4 regions of the Nonomuraea sp. NPDC003707 genome follow, and region 3 is predicted to be linked to each of the others. Evidence: riboswitches for the same ligand, from Rfam matches in the RefSeq annotation. Region 3 holds a riboswitch; each other region holds the start of a gene.
The links. Region 3 has a riboswitch for cyclic di-AMP ahead of ACWDRB_RS30450 (hypothetical protein). Riboswitches for the same ligand answer to the same signal wherever they lie in the genome.

Region 1: another riboswitch for cyclic di-AMP. It lies ahead of ACWDRB_RS54120 (C40 family peptidase); the one in region 3 lies ahead of ACWDRB_RS30450 (hypothetical protein).
Region 2: another riboswitch for cyclic di-AMP. It lies ahead of ACWDRB_RS65885 (coiled-coil domain-containing protein); the one in region 3 lies ahead of ACWDRB_RS30450 (hypothetical protein).
Region 4: another riboswitch for cyclic di-AMP. It lies ahead of ACWDRB_RS04125 (C40 family peptidase); the one in region 3 lies ahead of ACWDRB_RS30450 (hypothetical protein).

The regions. Positions count from the first base shown of each region.
Region 1 is NZ_JBSFNK010000037.1:31,483-35,684, forward strand. It holds gene ACWDRB_RS54110 (sugar ABC transporter substrate-binding protein) at 1-671, opposite strand, end outside; gene ACWDRB_RS54115 (ROK family protein) at 772-1,938, shown strand; gene ACWDRB_RS54120 (C40 family peptidase) at 1,971-2,501, opposite strand; cyclic di-AMP (ydaO/yuaA leader) riboswitch at 2,550-2,693, opposite strand; gene ACWDRB_RS54125 (3-isopropylmalate dehydrogenase) at 2,795-3,841, shown strand; gene ACWDRB_RS54130 (branched-chain amino acid aminotransferase) at 4,058-4,202, shown strand, end outside.
Region 2 is NZ_JBSFNK010000080.1:8,156-12,357, forward strand. It holds gene ACWDRB_RS65870 (helix-turn-helix domain-containing protein) at 1-416, opposite strand, end outside; gene ACWDRB_RS65875 (ATP-binding protein) at 650-1,126, shown strand; gene ACWDRB_RS65880 (DinB family protein) at 1,139-1,639, opposite strand; gene ACWDRB_RS65885 (coiled-coil domain-containing protein) at 1,660-2,616, opposite strand; cyclic di-AMP (ydaO/yuaA leader) riboswitch at 2,622-2,763, opposite strand; gene galT (galactose-1-phosphate uridylyltransferase) at 2,829-3,908, opposite strand; gene ACWDRB_RS65895 (DeoR/GlpR family DNA-binding transcription regulator) at 3,905-4,202, opposite strand, start outside.
Region 3 is NZ_JBSFNK010000012.1:206,103-210,304, reverse strand. It holds gene ACWDRB_RS30465 (PadR family transcriptional regulator) at 1-229, opposite strand, end outside; gene ACWDRB_RS30460 (MDR family MFS transporter) at 286-1,734, shown strand; gene ACWDRB_RS30455 (DUF5302 domain-containing protein) at 1,783-1,983, shown strand; cyclic di-AMP (ydaO/yuaA leader) riboswitch at 2,150-2,285, shown strand; gene ACWDRB_RS30450 (hypothetical protein) at 2,472-3,164, shown strand; gene ACWDRB_RS30445 (alpha/beta fold hydrolase) at 3,203-4,048, shown strand; gene ACWDRB_RS30440 (aminotransferase class III-fold pyridoxal phosphate-dependent enzyme) at 4,045-4,202, opposite strand, start outside.
Region 4 is NZ_JBSFNK010000002.1:30,335-34,536, reverse strand. It holds gene ACWDRB_RS04135 (M48 family metallopeptidase) at 1-193, opposite strand, end outside; gene ACWDRB_RS04130 (hypothetical protein) at 205-1,023, opposite strand; gene ACWDRB_RS04125 (C40 family peptidase) at 1,394-1,909, opposite strand; cyclic di-AMP (ydaO/yuaA leader) riboswitch at 1,983-2,147, opposite strand; gene ACWDRB_RS04120 (NlpC/P60 family protein) at 2,542-3,516, opposite strand; gene ACWDRB_RS04115 (NYN domain-containing protein) at 3,648-4,202, opposite strand, start outside.

The sequences.
Region 1 (4,202 bases), on a different contig from region 3:
TGCTCCATCTCCTGCTGCGCCTTGTCGGGGCTCCAGTCCGGCGTGTCGAACTCCCTGCCGACCTTCACCTTCCCGTCCAGCACGCTCTTGGCGCCCTTCTTGTAGTCGGCCGAGCTGGGGTCGGTGGGGGAGCCGTGGATCATCACGATCTGGCCCTTCGCCGCCGTGCCCCTGGCGGTCATGGCGTCGAGCAGGGCCTGGCCCTGCATCTCGCCCACCCGTACGTTGTTGAACGAGACGTAGTACGCGTAGTCGATGCCCGAGATCAGCCGGTCGTAGGCGATGACCGGGACCTTCTTCTGCTTGGCCTGGTTCACCAGGGGAGCCACGGCGTTGGCGTCCACGGCGTCGAGCACGAGCACGTCGGCCTGCTGGGTGAGCGCGGCCTCGACCTGTTGCTGCTGCTTGGGGGCGTCCTGCTCGGCGTTGCTGTAGAGAATCTTGCAGTCGGGGCAGAGCGACTTGACCTTCGCCTCGAACAGCGGGCGGTCGAACGCCTCGTATCGGGTGGTCTTGGACTCGGGCAGGAACAGCGCGATCGTCTTGCCGCCCTGGTTCTGCGTGGTCGTGGCGGTGGCGCCGGTGCCGTTTCCGGTACTGTTCCCGGCGTTTCCGCAGGCGGCGGCCAGGAGGACCGCCGCGACAGGGATTGATCGCCATGCTCGGTGCATCGCACTTCGTCCTTCCGGATGTGCCGCCCCTGTGCTTGGTAAGAAAGGTAATTTACTATCAGGCAAGTTGGCTAGGCTCTGTTTCCTCAAGGAGGGTGAGATGCGGGGCGACCTGGGTAATCCGCGGATGCTGCGAGTGCTGAACGAGCGCCGCCTGCTCGACCATCTTCAGGAGCACGGCCCCGCCTCGCGCACCGACCTCGCCAAGATCACCGGCCTGTCGAAGCCCACGGTGTCCGCGGCCCTGGCCGGGCTGGAGGTGGACGGGCTCGTTCACCTCGTCGGCGAGGTCTCCGGCCGCCCGGGGCCGGTCACGTCCCTGTACGACGTCAACGCCGCCGCCACCCACGTCGCCGGCGTCGACATCGGGCGTGACTGGATCAGGGTCGCCGTCGCCGACCTGCGCGGGAAATTCGCCGGCCGGAGGGACGGGCGCAACACCGCCCTCACCTCCGCCGAACTGGCCCTCCTGGTCGGACAGCTGTGCCGGGCCGCCGCCCATGAGGCCGCCGTCGACTGGCCCGACATCGCCTGCGCCGTCGTCGGCACGCCCGGCGTGTACGACCCGGAGCTCGGCCGCCTGGAGTTCGCCCCCAACCTGCCCGGATCCGACCTGGCCGAGCGCCTGCGCGCCGAGATGGAGGTCGACCTCGTCATCGAGAACGACATCAACCTGGCCGCCGTCGGCGAGCACACGCACGGGGCGGGGCGCGGCAAGTCCAACTTTGCGCTGGTGTCCGTCGGCACCGGCGTCGGGATGGGCATCGTGATCAACGGTGAGCTGTACGTGGGCGCTCGGGGAGCGGCGGGGGAGGTCTCGTACCTGCCCGCGACCGAGGACCCGGCGCCGCCGGCCGGTGACGCCCTGGCCCACGGCGCCACGGAGGCGGTCGCCGCCGCGCCCGGAGTGGTCCGCGCGGCCCGCGCCGCCGGCCTGAGCCTGCGGACGGCCAAGAAGGTCTTCGCCGCGGCGGCCTCCGGCGACGGAGTGGCCCGCTCGGTGGTGGAGGCCGAGGGGCGCCGCATCGGCGGCCTGCTGGTGGCGGTGGCCGCCGTGCTGGATCCGGAGGTGATCGTGCTCAGCGGCGGCGTGGGCCGCAACCTGGACCTCCTGGGGGAGTCCATCGAGGCCCGCATCGCCGAGCTCGGCCCGCTGCGGCCGTCGGTGGTGGCCAGCACGCTGGGGGACAGCGGCGTCCTGCTGGGCGCGGTGGCCCGCGCCAGGACCCGCGCCTGGGAGCTCATCTTCGACGCCCGCCTCCCCTGACCGTCGCGTGGGGAGGCGGACGCCGCGGCCTCCTACAGGGTGGCCGTGAGGGTGGTGGGCGTTTCGTCGCGCTGCTTCTGGAGCTTGGACCAGAGCCGTACGCCCTTGCGGTCGGGGCGGACGCCACCCACGAAGGAGTCTCTGCGCCAGGAGGTCAGGCGCTCTTCCTTGACCACGTCACCCGTGTGCGGCGAGTGGACCATGTAGCCGGGCCGGGAGATCATCCCGACATGCCCGAGGCCGTGGAAGAAGACCAGATCGCCGGGTTTGAGGTCCTTCCAGGCGATCTTCTTGGTGAACGCGCCGTACTGTTCGGCGGCGGTGCGGGGGAGTTCGATTCCGGCGTGCTCGTACGCCCTGAGCATGAGCCCGGAGCAGTCGTATCCGCTCGGGCTGGCGCCGCCCCACACGTACGGGGTGCCGCGCTTGCTCATGGCGAACTTGATGGCGACCTTCCAGGCGGGCTTCGGAGCCTGTTTCGCCTGGATTTCCTTGATCTGGCCGCCGGTCAGGGTGGTGAGGTCGTCGATCTTGGCCGAGGCATGGGCTGGGGAGGCCAGCATGAGCCCGGCGGCGCCCGCCGCCAGGACAATGGCGATTCGAGACAGGGGTCTGTCCTTCCATAAGGCCGGCCGGGTTAGCTGACGGGCTCGGGCCTGGAAGTAGCCCTACGGCATGGGGGTGCCGACTCGCCCCAGGGGGAATGTGGGTCCCCGGCTCCACGCAACGGCGCGCGGATTAGGCTGGTCGGTGACTTTAACGAAACGGTCAAAGAACCGCAATACCGGACAAAGGGGGCGTCCGAAAGATGAGATGAAGTGTTCGTCAGCCGAGACGACGCGGTAAGGTACCGCCCATGGAGTCGCGTAACATCCGTCTGGCCGTCATCCCCGGCGATGGGATCGGCACCGAGGTCGTGGCCGAAGGGCTCAAGGTCCTGGAGGCAGTGGGCACGAAGATCGAGCCCACTCACTACGACCTGGGAGCCGCACGCTATCACCGTACCGGCGAGACGCTGCCCGACGCCGTGCTCGAAGAGCTGCGCGGCTACGACGCGATCCTGCTCGGCGCCGTGGGCGACCCCAGCGTGCCGCCGGGCATCCTCGAGCGCGATCTGCTGCTGCGGCTCCGCTTCGAGTTCGACCACTACGTCAACCTGCGCCCGGTCAAGCTGTTCCCCGGCGTGGAGACCCCGCTGGCCGACACGCCGCCGGAGAACATCGACATGATCGTCGTCCGCGAGGGCACCGAGGGCCTCTACGCGGGCACCGGTGGCGCCATGCGGCGCGGCACCCCGCACGAGATCGCCACCCAGGAGTCGCTCAACACCGCCTACGGTGTCGAGCGCGTGGTGCGCTACGCGTTCGAGAAGGCTGTCACGCGGCCGCGCAAGAAGCTGACGCTCGTCCACAAGACCAACGTCCTCACCTTCGCCGGTGACCTGTGGCAGCGCACGGTCAACCGCCTGGCGGCGGAATACCCCGACGTCACGACCGACTACTGCCACATCGACGCGGCCTCGATGTTCTTCGTGAGCCAGCCGGAGCGGTTCGACGTGGTCGTCACCGACAACCTGTTCGGCGACATCATCACCGACCTGGGCGCCGCCATCGCGGGCGGCATCGGCCTGGCCGCCAGCGGCAACATCAACCCCGAGCGGTCCGCGCCGAGCATGTTCGAGCCGGTGCACGGCAGCGCCCCGGACATCGCGGGCCAGGGCAAGGCCGACCCCACCGCGACCATCCTGTCCGTCGCCATGCTCCTCGACCACCTCGGCCTGCACGCCGAGGCGGCCAAGGTCGAGCAGGCGGTCGCCGATGACATCCTCGAGCGGCTGGCCGGCTGGGCGGGTCGCACCACCCACGAGATCGGTGACGACATCACCGCGCGAGTATCCGGCTAGGACCGCCTAGCCCCCAACGCGCCTGGTGGTCCGACGAGGGCCGCCAGGCGCTTTTTTGCGTCCAAAAGGGCTGATCGCCGCATTGGCCGCTTGCCATCCCATATAGCGAGACAATAGGAAGTACCGGGACTGCCTTCCGGGCAGCGCCCGCTTACCAGCACCGATCCGCAGATTTCTGTAGATTTGGGCAGATTCGCAGAGAGAAGGACCGACGTCATGACCATCGCTCAGAAGCTCAGCTTCGACGTGCAGCTATCCGACCACGCTCGCACCGCGGCCGAGCGGGAGCAGGTACTGGCGAACCCCGGCTTCGGGCAGACCTTCACGGATCACATGGTCTCGATCGACTACACCGAGGGGC
Region 2 (4,202 bases), on a different contig from region 3:
GTCACGACGGCCCTTGCGTACTCCTTGGTCTGCAGCAGTCCTGGCACGAACTGGACTTCGTAGGTCCTGATCCTGGCGGCGGCCTCTTCAAGGCCGACGTACGCCTGGAACCACGTGGGCAGGACATCGTTGAACCGGTGCCACCAACCAGGCTCGTTGGCGGTGGCGACCAGGTCGAGTACGGCGGAGCGGGCCTGCTTGTCGATGACCCCGTAGAGGGTCAGCAGGTCCGCCACGTCCCGTTCTTTGAACCCCACTCGGCCCAGCTCCATGCGGCTGATCTTGGATTCGGAGCCACGGATGAGGTGGCCCGCCTCCTCACGAGTGACGTTCTTCGCTTCCCTGAGCTTGCGCAGCTGGGAGCCCAGGAGGATGCGCAGCGCCGTCGGTCCGGAACCCGGCTGGTTCTGCGTCACTTTGCCTCCTATCAAGGTCCGCACACACAGTGACACCACATTGCCGGGTATGACAAGGTCTCAACCCCGTGTCCGATTAGCAGAGTTATGCCCCAAAACGCCGCTTGCTACTGCACAATGCAAGTGCACGTGCATTTGGGTCTTGCAGGTGCAGCGATCGTGACCCATGATGGCTTAGTGCATATTGGGCCAAACATGCACTAAGTCGGACTGAACGGGGAGGTATCGGCAGCATGGTGGAGGATCCTCTGGCCACTGCCGATGCCTTGCAAATCACCCGTGACGTGGGCTTCGACCACCTGCTCATGGGTGGCAAGCCGTACACGACCTCGTGCCCGTTGCCCTTTCAGGCCGACTCCGTGAAGACGGCCAGGGACGTGACCCGCTCGACCCTGAAGGGCTGGGGCCTGCACGAACTCAGCGACGACGCCGCGCTGGTGGTGTCGGAGCTCGTGACCAACGCGGTGCGCTACGCGATGTACGCGGCGGGACGGCGGGAGATCGAGCTCTTGCTGATGCGCGTACAGCCGCACGTGCTGCTGGCGGTGGCCGACCCCAGCGACGAGGTGCCGCGCCCCAAGGAGCCGGACTTCATCTCGGAGAACGGGCGCGGCCTCTACATCGTCGAGACCTACAGTCAGTGCTGGGGCTGGGACCCGCTGGCCCGCGGCGGCAAGGCCGTGTGGGCGCTGTTCCGCACCGAGCCCTGATCATCGGTCTCGTTACTCTCCGGTCACCCCGTCGATGCGCTCGCGCAGCAGATCCGCGTGACCGTTGTGCCGCGCGTACTCCTCGATCATGTGGATGAGGATCCAGCGATGGGTGCACTCCTGCCCTCTGTGGTCGCCGACGGCGTCCAGCGGCCTGGCGTCCGAGATGGCGCGGGCGCGCTCGATCTCCTCTTCCCACGTGACGATGGCGTCCTTGACCGAGGCGGCGTCCACTTCCTTGAAGTCGGCGTCGTTGTCGCGGTCCTTGTCCCACAGCTTGGGGAGGTCCTCGCCGTTGAGCACGCGGCGGAACCAGGAGCGTTCGACGTTCGCCATGTGCCGGACCAGGCCGAGCAGGGACATGGTCGAGGGTGAGACGGAGCGCAGGCGCAGCTGATCGTCCGACAGGCCCGCGCATTTGACGGCGAGGGTGCCGCGGTGCCATTCGAGCCAGTTGTTCAGCGTGGTCCGCTCGTCGCCGGTGAGAGCGGGCGGGATTCGGGTGTCAGTCATGATGTCCGACCTTATCCAGCTCAGTACATCGAGATGTGGACGTGGTCGTAGTGGTTCTCGGTGACGCTGCCGCGGTCCGACATGGCCCGCCAGCCCGAGCCCATGTTGATGCGCTGCTTCCAGATCACGTACTTGACGCCGAGCTTGCCCTTGTTCTTGAGCGCCCAATCCGCGATCCGGTCGCCCAGGGCGTTGTTGATGGCCGCGGGCATCGTCCCGCCGGTGCTCATCATGAAGTCGCAGGCCCGCCCGAGCGGGTGCTCGCCACTGGAGCCCGAGCGGAAGCAGCCCACCGTGAACGGCAGCTTGAAGTTCTTGGCCAGCTCCGCCTTCATCAGCCGCGTACGGGCCGTGATGTTGTCCGAGCCCGAGGGCAGTTCCGGTGCCCAGCTCCCGTCGGACTTTCGGCCGGGACCGAGCGGCACGAGGTCCTGGAGCTTCTTCTTGATGTCGTCGATGACGTCCTCGGCCTCGGAGCGCTGTTCGGTCACGTCCTTGGCGTCCACGCCGATCTGGGTGGCCAGCGCGGCGGCCTCGTCGGAGGCCTTCTTCTTGTCGTCGCGGGCCTTGGCCACCCCCTGGACGAGGGCCTGCTGCTCGGCCGTCAGCTGTTCGAGCAGGGCGGCGCCGCCGCCGTTCTGGACCATCAGGACGGAGGGCAGCGACGGGTCGTGGTTCTGGTAGCGCATCCTGGCGAGGTCGCCGACCCGCTGCTCGGCGGCGGCCAGCGCCTTCTCCGCGGCCGCCAGCCGCTCCTTGGCCGCCTTGGCGGCCGCCTGCGCCTTGGCCAGCTCGACACGCTTGAGGTTGTACTTCTCGATGAGCTTGTCGATCTTGCTGTTGAGCTGCTTGAGCTGGGTGCGGAGCTCGGCCTCCGACGGCTTGGGGGCAGCCGAGGCCGCGGTCGCCGGCAGGAGGGCGACGGCTGCGGCGGCGACGAGGCCGATGGCAAGAGTCGCGGGGGACGGAGCCGCCACGTGGATGTTCCTCTCCCTCTGCCGGCCGGGTTAGCTGACGGGTTCGGGCTGGGAGCTGCGTGCCCTACCACCGAAGTGGATTCACCCCAGGTGCGGGTGGGTCCCCGGCTCCCGGGCGACTCGCCCGGGATTAGGCGTGTGCCTGCTGTTACGGCCAGGCACAAAAGGGATATTAGTGGTAGATCACGAGTAACGCGACCCCCATTAGAAATCTAATAGTGATCTACCTGTGATCGAAGCATCCGGGCGGCCTCCTCCGGCAGCACGTCGTTCACGAACGCCCCCATGGCGGACTCCGACCCGGCCAGGTACTTGAGCTTGCCCGGCGCCCGCCTGATGCTGAACAGCTCCAGGTGCAGGTAGCCGAGCTCGCGGTCCTGCCGCACGGGCGCCTGGTGCCAGGCCGAGATGTACGGCATCACCACGCCGAACAGGTCGTCGAAGGCCCGCAGCACCGAGGTGTAGAGGGGCGCGAACGCCGACCGCTCCTCCTCCGTCAGCGCGGCCAGATCGGGCACCTGCCGGTGCGGGTAGATGTGCACCTCGTACGGCCACCGCGCGGCGGCCGGCACGAACGCCGTCCACAACTCGTTGGAGGCCACCACGCGCGTCCCCGCGGCCCGCTCGGCGGCCAGCACGTCGGCGAACAGGTTTCCCTTCGTGTAGCGCCTGGCGGCGGCGAGCTGGAGCCTGGTCCTGGGCGTGACGTACGGGTAGGCGTAGATCTGGCCGTGCGGGTGGGCCAGCGTGATGCCGATCTCCTCGCCCCGGTTCTCGAAGCAGAACACCTGCTCCACGCCCTCGATCCCGGACAGCTCGGCCGTCCGGTCGGCCCACGCCTCCATGACCAGCTCCACCTGGCCGTCGGAGAGCTGGGAGAACGACGACGAATGCTCAGAGGTGAAGCAGACCACCTCGCACCGCCCCACTCCCGGCCGGACCTCACTCAGGCCCCCCACGTCTGTATAAGTCCCGAAATTGGTGGAGAAGGAGGGGAATCGGTTCTCGAACACCACCACGTCGTAGTCGTACGCCGGGATCTCCGACGAGCGCGTGTCCGACGACGGGCACAGCGGGCACTCGCTCGCCGAGCCGGTCGGCTGGAACGTGCGCGTCTGCCGGTGCCCCGCCATCGCGATCCACTCCTCGGTCAGCGGGTCGTAGCGCAGCTCGGAGGCCACCGGCCGGGGGTCGAGCACCCGCCGGTCGATCGCGCTCCGGTCGGCGTCGTCCCGCTGATCGAAGTAGATCAGCTCACGGCCGTCGGCCAGATGGGTGATGGTGCGCTTCACGAGCCCTCCGCGATGATCAGTTCTCCGGCCCGTTCGGCCAGCTCCATGCGTGCGTCCTCAGGCAGCCCCGCGTCGCTGACGACCACGTCGGCCTCGGTCAGCTCGGCGATGGTGCTGATGCCGACCGTGTTCCACTTCGTGTGGTCGGCGGGGATGACCAGCCGGTTGGCGGCCGTCACCAGCTCCCTGTCGGTCTCCGATTCCAGCAGGTTGGGGGTGGTGAACCCGGCCCGCACGCTCATCCCGTGCACGCCGAGGAACAGCGTGTCCACGTGCAGGCGGCGGATCGCGGCC
Region 3 (4,202 bases):
GCTCCCGCGCCCCCTCGGGGGTGATCGTGTAGATCTTGCGCCCCCTCGCGCCCTCCGACGAGGCCGCCACCAAGCCGTCGGCCGCCATCTTCACCAGCTCGGGATAGATCTGCGTGTGCCCGGCCTGCCACACGTGGTTGAGCGAGTGCTCGAACTTCTTGGCCAGGTCATACCCGCTCGCCGGGCCCACGGCCTCCAGCAGCCCGAGAAGCGCGATCCGAAGGGACATGCGCGCCAGCATATCGAAGGCTTGACATGTCAGGAGTTACATATCAGTCTTCACATGTGAATGATGACATGAAGCCTCAAGGGCTCCTCTTGCTCGCGGTGCTCGGCGGGATGTTCCTGGCGATGCTCGACCAGACGATCGTCGGCACCGCGTTACCGCGGATCACGGCCGAGTTGGGCGGCACGACGCTCTACGTCTGGGTGGTGACGGCGTACCTGCTCACCTCGACGGTGACCGTGCCGCTCTACGGCCGGCTCTCCGACCAGCACGGCAGGAAGGCGCTGTTGCTGATCGGGATGGTGGTGTTCGTGGCCGGGTCCGCGCTGTGCGGGGCGGCGCAGGACATGCCGCAACTCATCGCGTTCCGCGCGCTGCAGGGGCTCGGCGCGGGCGCGCTGCTGCCGCTGTCGATGGCGTTGGTGATGGAGATGTTCCCTCCGGGTACGAACGGCGCCCGCGTGCAGGGTGCGCTCGGCGGCGTGATGGGCCTGACGTACCTGGCCGGGCCGTTCCTGGGCGGGTTGTTCACCGACCACGCGACCTGGCGGTGGGCCTTCTATGTGAACGTGCCAATCGGCCTCGTGCTGATCGCGATCGTCGCGCGCCGCCTGCCGAACCGGCCGGGCGTGGGCGGCGGCGGGCGCCCCGACTACGCGGGCATCGCGGTCTTCACCGTGGCCATCAGCGCGCTGCTGCTGGGCCTGACGGAGAAGGGCCTGGACGGCAACACCTGGACCGACGCCGCCGTGGCCGGGCCGATCGTGCTCGCGGCCGCGTTGCTGGCGGTGTTCGTGCTGGTCGAGAGGCGGGCGGCTAGCCCGATCATGCCCATGCACCTGTTCGGCAACCGCACCTACACGCTCGTGAACGTCACGTCCTTCTTCACGGCCTTCTGCATGTACGCCGGCGTGGTGTTCCTGCCGCGTTACTTCCAGCAGTCCCTGGGCGTCAGCGCGACCGAGTCCGGGCTGAGGATCTACCCGATGACGCTGGCCATGGTCCTGGGCAGCGTCGTCATGGGCACGCTCATGTCCAGGACCAGGGTCTACAAGCCGTGGCTGGTCGCCTCCCCATTCTTGCTCGTCGCGGGCACCCTGCTCTGCCTGAACCTGACCGCGCACACCAATGCGCTGCTGCTGGCCGGCTGGATGCTGCTGATCGGGCTGGGCATGGGCCCGATGCTGTCCGGCCTGACCGTGGCCTCCCAGCAGTCCGTCGAGCCGCAGTACATCGGCGTCGCCTCCGCGAACCTGACCTTCTTCCGCCAGATCGGCGGCTCCGTGGCGCTGGCCGTCGGCGGCACCCTCTACACCTCGACGGTCACGGCGGAGGCGCCCGTGCACGGCCTGGCCGCCGCGCACGCCTCCGCGGCGGCGGCGGTCATCCCGTCGCTGGGGGTGGCGGGGGCGCTGCTCGCCCTGATCGCGCTGGTGGCGATGCCGGCCAGGCGACTGGAGGTGCCCGCCACGCCGCAGAGCAGGGTTGAGGCCAGTTTCGCGTCATAAGCGGCGCCGTGCGAAGCTGTGATAGTCCCCAACACCATGGAGGTCCTCATGGCGGAAACACCGGAGCCGGAAGTCAGCGAGACTCCCGAGGACGAGATGAAGCGCAAGTTCCGCGAGGCGCTGGAGCGCAAGCGTAACCAGCACGCGGACTCGAGCGCGGGTGGCAAGGGCGGCGACCCATCGAAGATCCACGGGGCGCACGGTCCGGCTGCGAGTAAAAGATCGTTCAGGCGCAAGAGCGGCGGCTGAGGCCGGGAATTTCAAGGGGGTACGGCAATGCCGTGCCCCCTTTCTCTATGCCGGAGGCAGGTAGATCTTTACACCGATTCATGACGAACTGTTTGTGTTTGTCCGGAATACGTGGTTAGAGTGATGCCCACTTACCAGCCGGTGGCGTGGACCACACAAGGGAACCAGCCGGCTGGCGCCTAATCCCGATCACTCGGGAGCCGGGGACCCACCTCCCTGGGGTGAATCCGACCTTGCGTCGGTAGGGCAACTCCACCGCCCGAACCCGTCAGCTAACCCGGTAGGCGAGATGGAGAGGACATATGCAGAACTTGAATGATCACGTAGAACACCCATACAGCGTGATGACGGCCGCCCTCTGAGCGGTCCCTTCTCCAGGCTCGTTTCGCGCTCCGCGTAGCTTTCCCCCTGTCAGGTGCTTTCCCCTGCTACGCCCTTTTTCAAGCGAGCGCAATCTCCCTGCCCCCTCGCGAAGGACTGTACTTTTCATGTCTGCACGTTCTGGTTTGCGTACCCTCGCTCTGCTCACCGCCTCCACCGTCGGCGCGCTCACCATCGCCGGCACCGCGGCCCACGCCGACTCCAACACGGACGAGAAGGTCCTGCTCAAGGGCTCGACCACCGCTTCGTACTTCTGGGACGACTCCTCCGGCCGCGCCGGGGACACCGGTCTGCCCGCCAGCGGCAAGCCCATGCAGAAAGGTCTGGCCGCCAGCCCGAGCTGGCCGCTCATGACCGAGGGTTACGTGATCCACGACGGCAAGAAGCTGCCCTTCTTCGTCGGCGACCGCGGCCCGGGCGTGCCCTCCAACAACGGCGTCATGCTCGACCTGGACGGCAAGACGTTCGCGGAGCTGACCGGCGGCTCGTTCAACATGGAGACGCTCGGCGTCGACGGCGTCGGCGGCCAGGGGCACATCAAGGTCGACTACGTCATCACCAAGTGGGGCAACGGTCCCGGCAAGAAGAACTACCCGGTCCCGTTCTCGACCGGCGCCTGGTCCGAGCGCGACGACAACCCGGCCGAACCCCCGGCGGCCGGTGCGGCCGTGCCGCCGCCGGCGCGCGAGGCCGGAGAGTGGAGCGCCAGTACGGGCGCCGTCGTGGCCAGCGCCGTGGCCGCGGTGGGCGGCGGCGTGGTGCTCGCCAGCGATCGCGTTCGCAATCTTCTCAAGGGCTGAACTTTACGGACCTGGACCAGAATGTCATTCTGGTCCTCGTGACCACCCGCGTAGCCGCGAACGGCATCGAAATCGCCTACGAGAGCTTCGGCTCGCACGAGGGGCGTCCCCTGCTCCTCATCATGGGGCTCGGCGCGCAGCTCATCCATTGGGATGAAGGGCTCTGCGCGCTGCTGGCGGACCAGGGACACCACGTCGTACGGTTCGACAACCGCGACGCCGGTCTCTCCACACACTTCCACGACAAGGGCGTTCCCGCGATGGGGGCGCCCTCGCCGTATCTGCTGGACGACCTGGCCGACGACTCGGCGGGACTCATGGACGCGCTGGGCTGGCCGGCCGCCCACGTGGTCGGGGCGTCGATGGGCGGCATGATCGCCCAGGCGCTGGCCATCCGCCACCCGGACCGGGTGCTGACCCTGACCTCGATCATGTCCACTCCCGGCCCCTCGGCGGCCCCGCCCACCGAGGCCGCGCTCGCCACCCTCATGGCCGCGCCCCCCGCCGACCGCGAAGCGGTCCAGGCCCAGGCGGTGCGGACCTGGTCGGTCATCGGCTCGCCCGGATACGAGCTGGACCGCGAGCGGATCACCCTGCTGGCCGGACTCGCGTTCGACCGCTGCTTCGACCCCGGCGGGACGGCCCGGCAGCTCGCCGCCATCATGGCCTCGGGCGACCGCACGGCGGGGCTCGCCGGGGTGCGGGTGCCCACGCTGGTGCTGCACGGGGAGGCGGACCAGCTCGTCCCCGTCGCCGGTGGCCACGCCACAGCCGCGGCCGTGGCGGGCGCCCGGCTGGTGACCTACCCGGGCATGGGCCACGACCTGCCGCGCCCGCTCTGGCCGTCCGTCGTGGCCGAGATCAGCAAGCTCACCGCCCCCTAACCGAAGTGGGCACGGGTCTCCGCGAACGCCTGGTCCGTGCCCTCCAGCGCCCTGGCCACGTCGGCCTCCGTGTGCGCGGCCGACATGAACCAGTTGTGCCACGGGTGCAGGTAGACCCCGTGCCGCAGGCAGGCGTCGCTCCACCACATCGCGA
Region 4 (4,202 bases), on a different contig from region 3:
CGGCCACCGGACCCGCGCTCTCCCCTTTGACGGACGCGCCACCTCCGGACACCGGGCTGACGCCCTCCCCCTTTACTGACGCGCTCTCACCGTGACCGCGCGCCTCGCCACTCAGAGCCGCGGTGCCTTCGGCCTCCTCACCCTCCTTCGACGCCTCTTGCGACGCGTCGTCCACGTTCCGCCGTTCGCTCATCTGCCTCCCCCTCACGCGAGCTGGTCTCGCACGTAGTCGCGCCACCGTGCCGTCAGCGCGGCCGCGGAGAGGCCGAGCGCGGCGAGTGCTCGGTCTACGCCGCCCGCACGGGCGTCACGGTAGAGCCTCACCAGCGTCCTCTCACCGAACCGGTCAGCCAGGAAGCGACACGCCAGCCAAGCCTCCTGGTACGCCCGGGCGAGCCGGACGGGGTCCCGCCCGTCAGCCGCGAAAGCCGCAGGTCCGGGCAATTCCCTCGGCAGCCTCCCGGCCCGCACCTCGGCGGCGAGCTCGGCGGCCGCGGTCCTCACGGGGAGCCCGGAGTCGCGGTAGCCGACGTAGTCGGCGAACCCCTCATAGAGCCATGGGGGCAGGCGGTCGGTGCCGGCGACGACGTGGGTGAGCTCGTGGGTGAGTACGACGTCCTTGCCGGTGGAGTTCAGCTTGGCGAAGAACTCGGGGACGATGATCACGCGCCCGCGATCGGCCACCGCCGCCAGCCCGTCGACCCGCCCAACCCCGGCCAGCCCGGCCGCCTCGGCGGCGGACGAGGGAACGACTACGAGCGGTCGTACTGACCTTCCGAGCACGGCCGACACCCGCCGCCCCGCCCGATCAGCCCTCCGTGCGACGTCGCCGAGCTCGGCGGGTGCGGTGTGCCGGCCGACGACCACGGACCGCGCCCCACGGGCCACGACCTCGCCGTCACCCCACAGGCCGCGGACTCCGGCGGGAAGGATGGGGGAATCGGGGGTGGGGGCGCTGGCGGGGGCGACGGCGAGAAGCAGGACGGAGACGATCGCGGCCCGCCGACTCACCTGCCCTGACACGATGCCCGATCGTAGCCGCCCGCCGGCCCATGACCGGCCACTCCGCACCCCGAACTGCGCGCCCTTGAGAGCCGTCCACCCGCACCGCATGCGGTGGCTGCGTGCCAGAGGACCGCACACCGCGCCATCGGACGGGGAGCCTGGCCCGTGAGCCGTGACCCGAGCGTCATGAAACCGAGGGCCGTGAGCCGTGTGACCGTGTCGCCGAGGGGCCGTGGAGCCGAGGGGCCGTGGAGCCGAGGGGCCGTGGAGCCGTGGGTTGGGCGGCTGTGGGGCCATGTGCGGCGGGTGGTGCCGCCCGTGCTCCGCCGTAAGAAAAATGAAAGTAACAATGGGAGAGCCCCGCCCGGAGGAGCCGGGCGGGGCTTCTTCACATGCCGGGACGAACAGCGCCGACGAACGACGCCCGCCGCCATCCACCCAGCTTGTCGATGCGAACCCGTTCGCCTGTCCGAGGCGAGTGGACCATCTTGCCCTTGCCGACGTACATGCCCACGTGGCCGAGCCCTCTGAAGAACATCAGGTCGCCGGGCCGGAGGTTCCGCCACGAGATCTTGTTCTTGGTGCGGGCGAACTGGCTGGCCGCCACGCGTGGGAGCTTCACCCCGGCCTTCTTCCAGGCGAACTGGACGAGGCCGGAGCAGTCGAACGAACCGGGGCCTGTGCCTCCGTACCGGTACGGGTCACCGACCTGGTTCTTGGCCACGGCGACGGCCTTGCGGGCCTTCGCCTTCTGACGGGCGGCCTTGGCCGCCCTCAGCGCCGCGGCCGAGGTCGTCTTCGAGGTTCCGGCGGTTGCGGCCGCCTTGGTCGTCGAAGCCGAATCGGTCGTCGCAGCCTGAGCCGTTGGGGCATGGAGGATCGCACCTCCGGCCGTCACGGTCATCGTGAGCGCTACGCCACTCAGGGCAATGCGGGACAGACGGGGGTTATGCAGGGAGGTAGACAGGATTTCTCCTTGACTCTTCCACGAATGCCTACCGGGTTAGCTGACGGATTCGGGCCTGGAAGTCGCCCTACGGCGCGATGTGCGCGCCGATTCACCCCCTGATCCCTGGGGAACTGGGATCGCTGGGTCCCCGGCTCCGTGCCTCCTGGCTGCACGGATTCGGCAGGCCAACCGTCCCGACCAATGTGTTGATATGGGGACATTTGGGCGGTTGACCAGCGGATCTTTATCTGTCTCACACCGGGAAAGACCGGTGCGGGTTCGCGGGGGACATGGCTTGTTCACCGCGACGTCGCCAGAAGCTACGCCGAAGGGTCAAGGATCGGCAAAGCGGGACACCGCTTGTAAAGATCAGATAGTGGAGTCAGTAAGGAGGGAAATCCCTGCTGGAACACCAGGTTCCGTTACCAAAATGTGACGCTGCTCACATTTGTTTTCGCGCCCGTTTGTCAGGCCCCAAATGTCGCGTTTGTCACACTTGTTGTGACTCGTCAGGCGTGCTGGATCGTTCCCATCGCCCATCAACCGAACCTCGTTCGGCTGATGCGATCAACGATCCGGCGTCGTAGCTACGGGCGGATGGCGCCCACGAGGCGGCCGCCGTACGCCGAGAGTTTGACGACCTTGACCACGTCGCCCGTCTGCGGCGCGTGAACGATTTTCCCGTCGCCGGCGTAGATACTGACGTGACCCAGGCTCGAGCTGAAGATGAGGTCCCCCGGCTGGAGGGCGCTCAGTGAGACCTTGCGGCTCGCGCCCCAGGCCCACTGCTGCCAGGTCGTGCGCGGCAGCGACACGCCCGCGGCGCGCCACGACGCCTGGGTCAGGCCGGAGCAGTCCCAGCCGCCCGGACCCGTCCCGCCGAACACGTACGGCTTGCCCACCTGGGCGAAGGCGAAGCGCAGGACGGCGGCGGCGTTGCCCGAGGCCGGGCCCGTGTACTGGATGCCGACGCTGTTCGGGTTGCCGGGGTTGTAGGCGCCCAGCTTCTTCAGGAGCTTCTTCTGCTCGGAGATCAGCTTCATGATCTCCGAACGCTCCTTCTCGACCCCGTCCCGTTCCCGGTCGGCCGCCTCCAGCGCCTCTTCCGCCTTGTCGCGCTCGACCTTCAGCCCGCGGTTCTCCCGGTCGAACGCGGCCAGCTTCTCCGCCCGCTCCCGCGAGAGCTGCCCGGCCAGCGCCAGGCTCATCAGGAAGTCGTCGGGGCGGTCCGCGCTCACCAGGCCGGGCAGGGAGGTCACGTCGGTGCCGAGCTTGTAGCTGTCGACGGCCATGCCGATCACCTGGGCGCGCAGGTCCGCGACCGTCGCCAGCTTGGTCTTGTAGCGGTCGTTCAGCTTGGCGTAGGCGCCCTTGGCGGCCTTGTAGCGCTCGGTGGCCGTGTTGAAGCGGTCGACGACCTTGTCGGCCTTGTCGTTGAGCTTGTCGAGCTTGGCCTTGGCCTGTCCGAGGGTGGGCCGGGGATCAGCGACGGCGGCTCCCATGGGGGACAGGACCAGCCCGAACGCGAGACCCGCGGCCACCGGCACCCTGCCAAACCTCACTGTGTCGCCTCCCAGGGATGATATCTGGGGCGAATAGTACAGAAGTGGCGGGTGAGGTCACACGTTATCCGCCCAATTCGTAATATCCCTGGCACAGCGCGGCAAATCCGCACGTAAGGGGTGCAGGTAATCTAGGCCCGGCCCAGCCTGCGCAGCAGCAAACCAGACGGAACGGGTCTGGCTCCCATCCGCCTGACGGACTCGGCCACCTCGCGGTCCGACGACACCACGGCCATGGCCCGGCCGGGCGGCTCGGCGCGTACGAGCTGGCGGATCAGATCGTCGGCGATCTCCCCCGGCTGGCTGAACAGCACCCGCACCCCGCGCGGCGCCACGACCTGCACCGGGGAGTTGAGCTCGGCCCCGTCGAACACGACGGTGACCTCGACCCTGGTCTGCGCCACCAGCCCGCCGAGCCCGGTCATGAGCCGGGTGCGCTGGTCGGCGAGGGTGAGCGTGCCGTAGCCGGTCTTGGTCACGTTGTAGCCGTCGATGATCAGGTGGACCTGCGGCAGGGCCAGGAGCTGGTCGAGGAGCTGCGGGTCGTCGTCGGCCAGCGCCCGCGCGGGCACCCCCCGGACGCCGGGCCGCTCGCCGGTGACCGCGGCGACCGAGTCGGCGGGCCGGCTGATCATCGTGGGCAGGGCGAGCTCCCTGCGCAGCCCGGCCGAGGCGTCCTGCAGCGC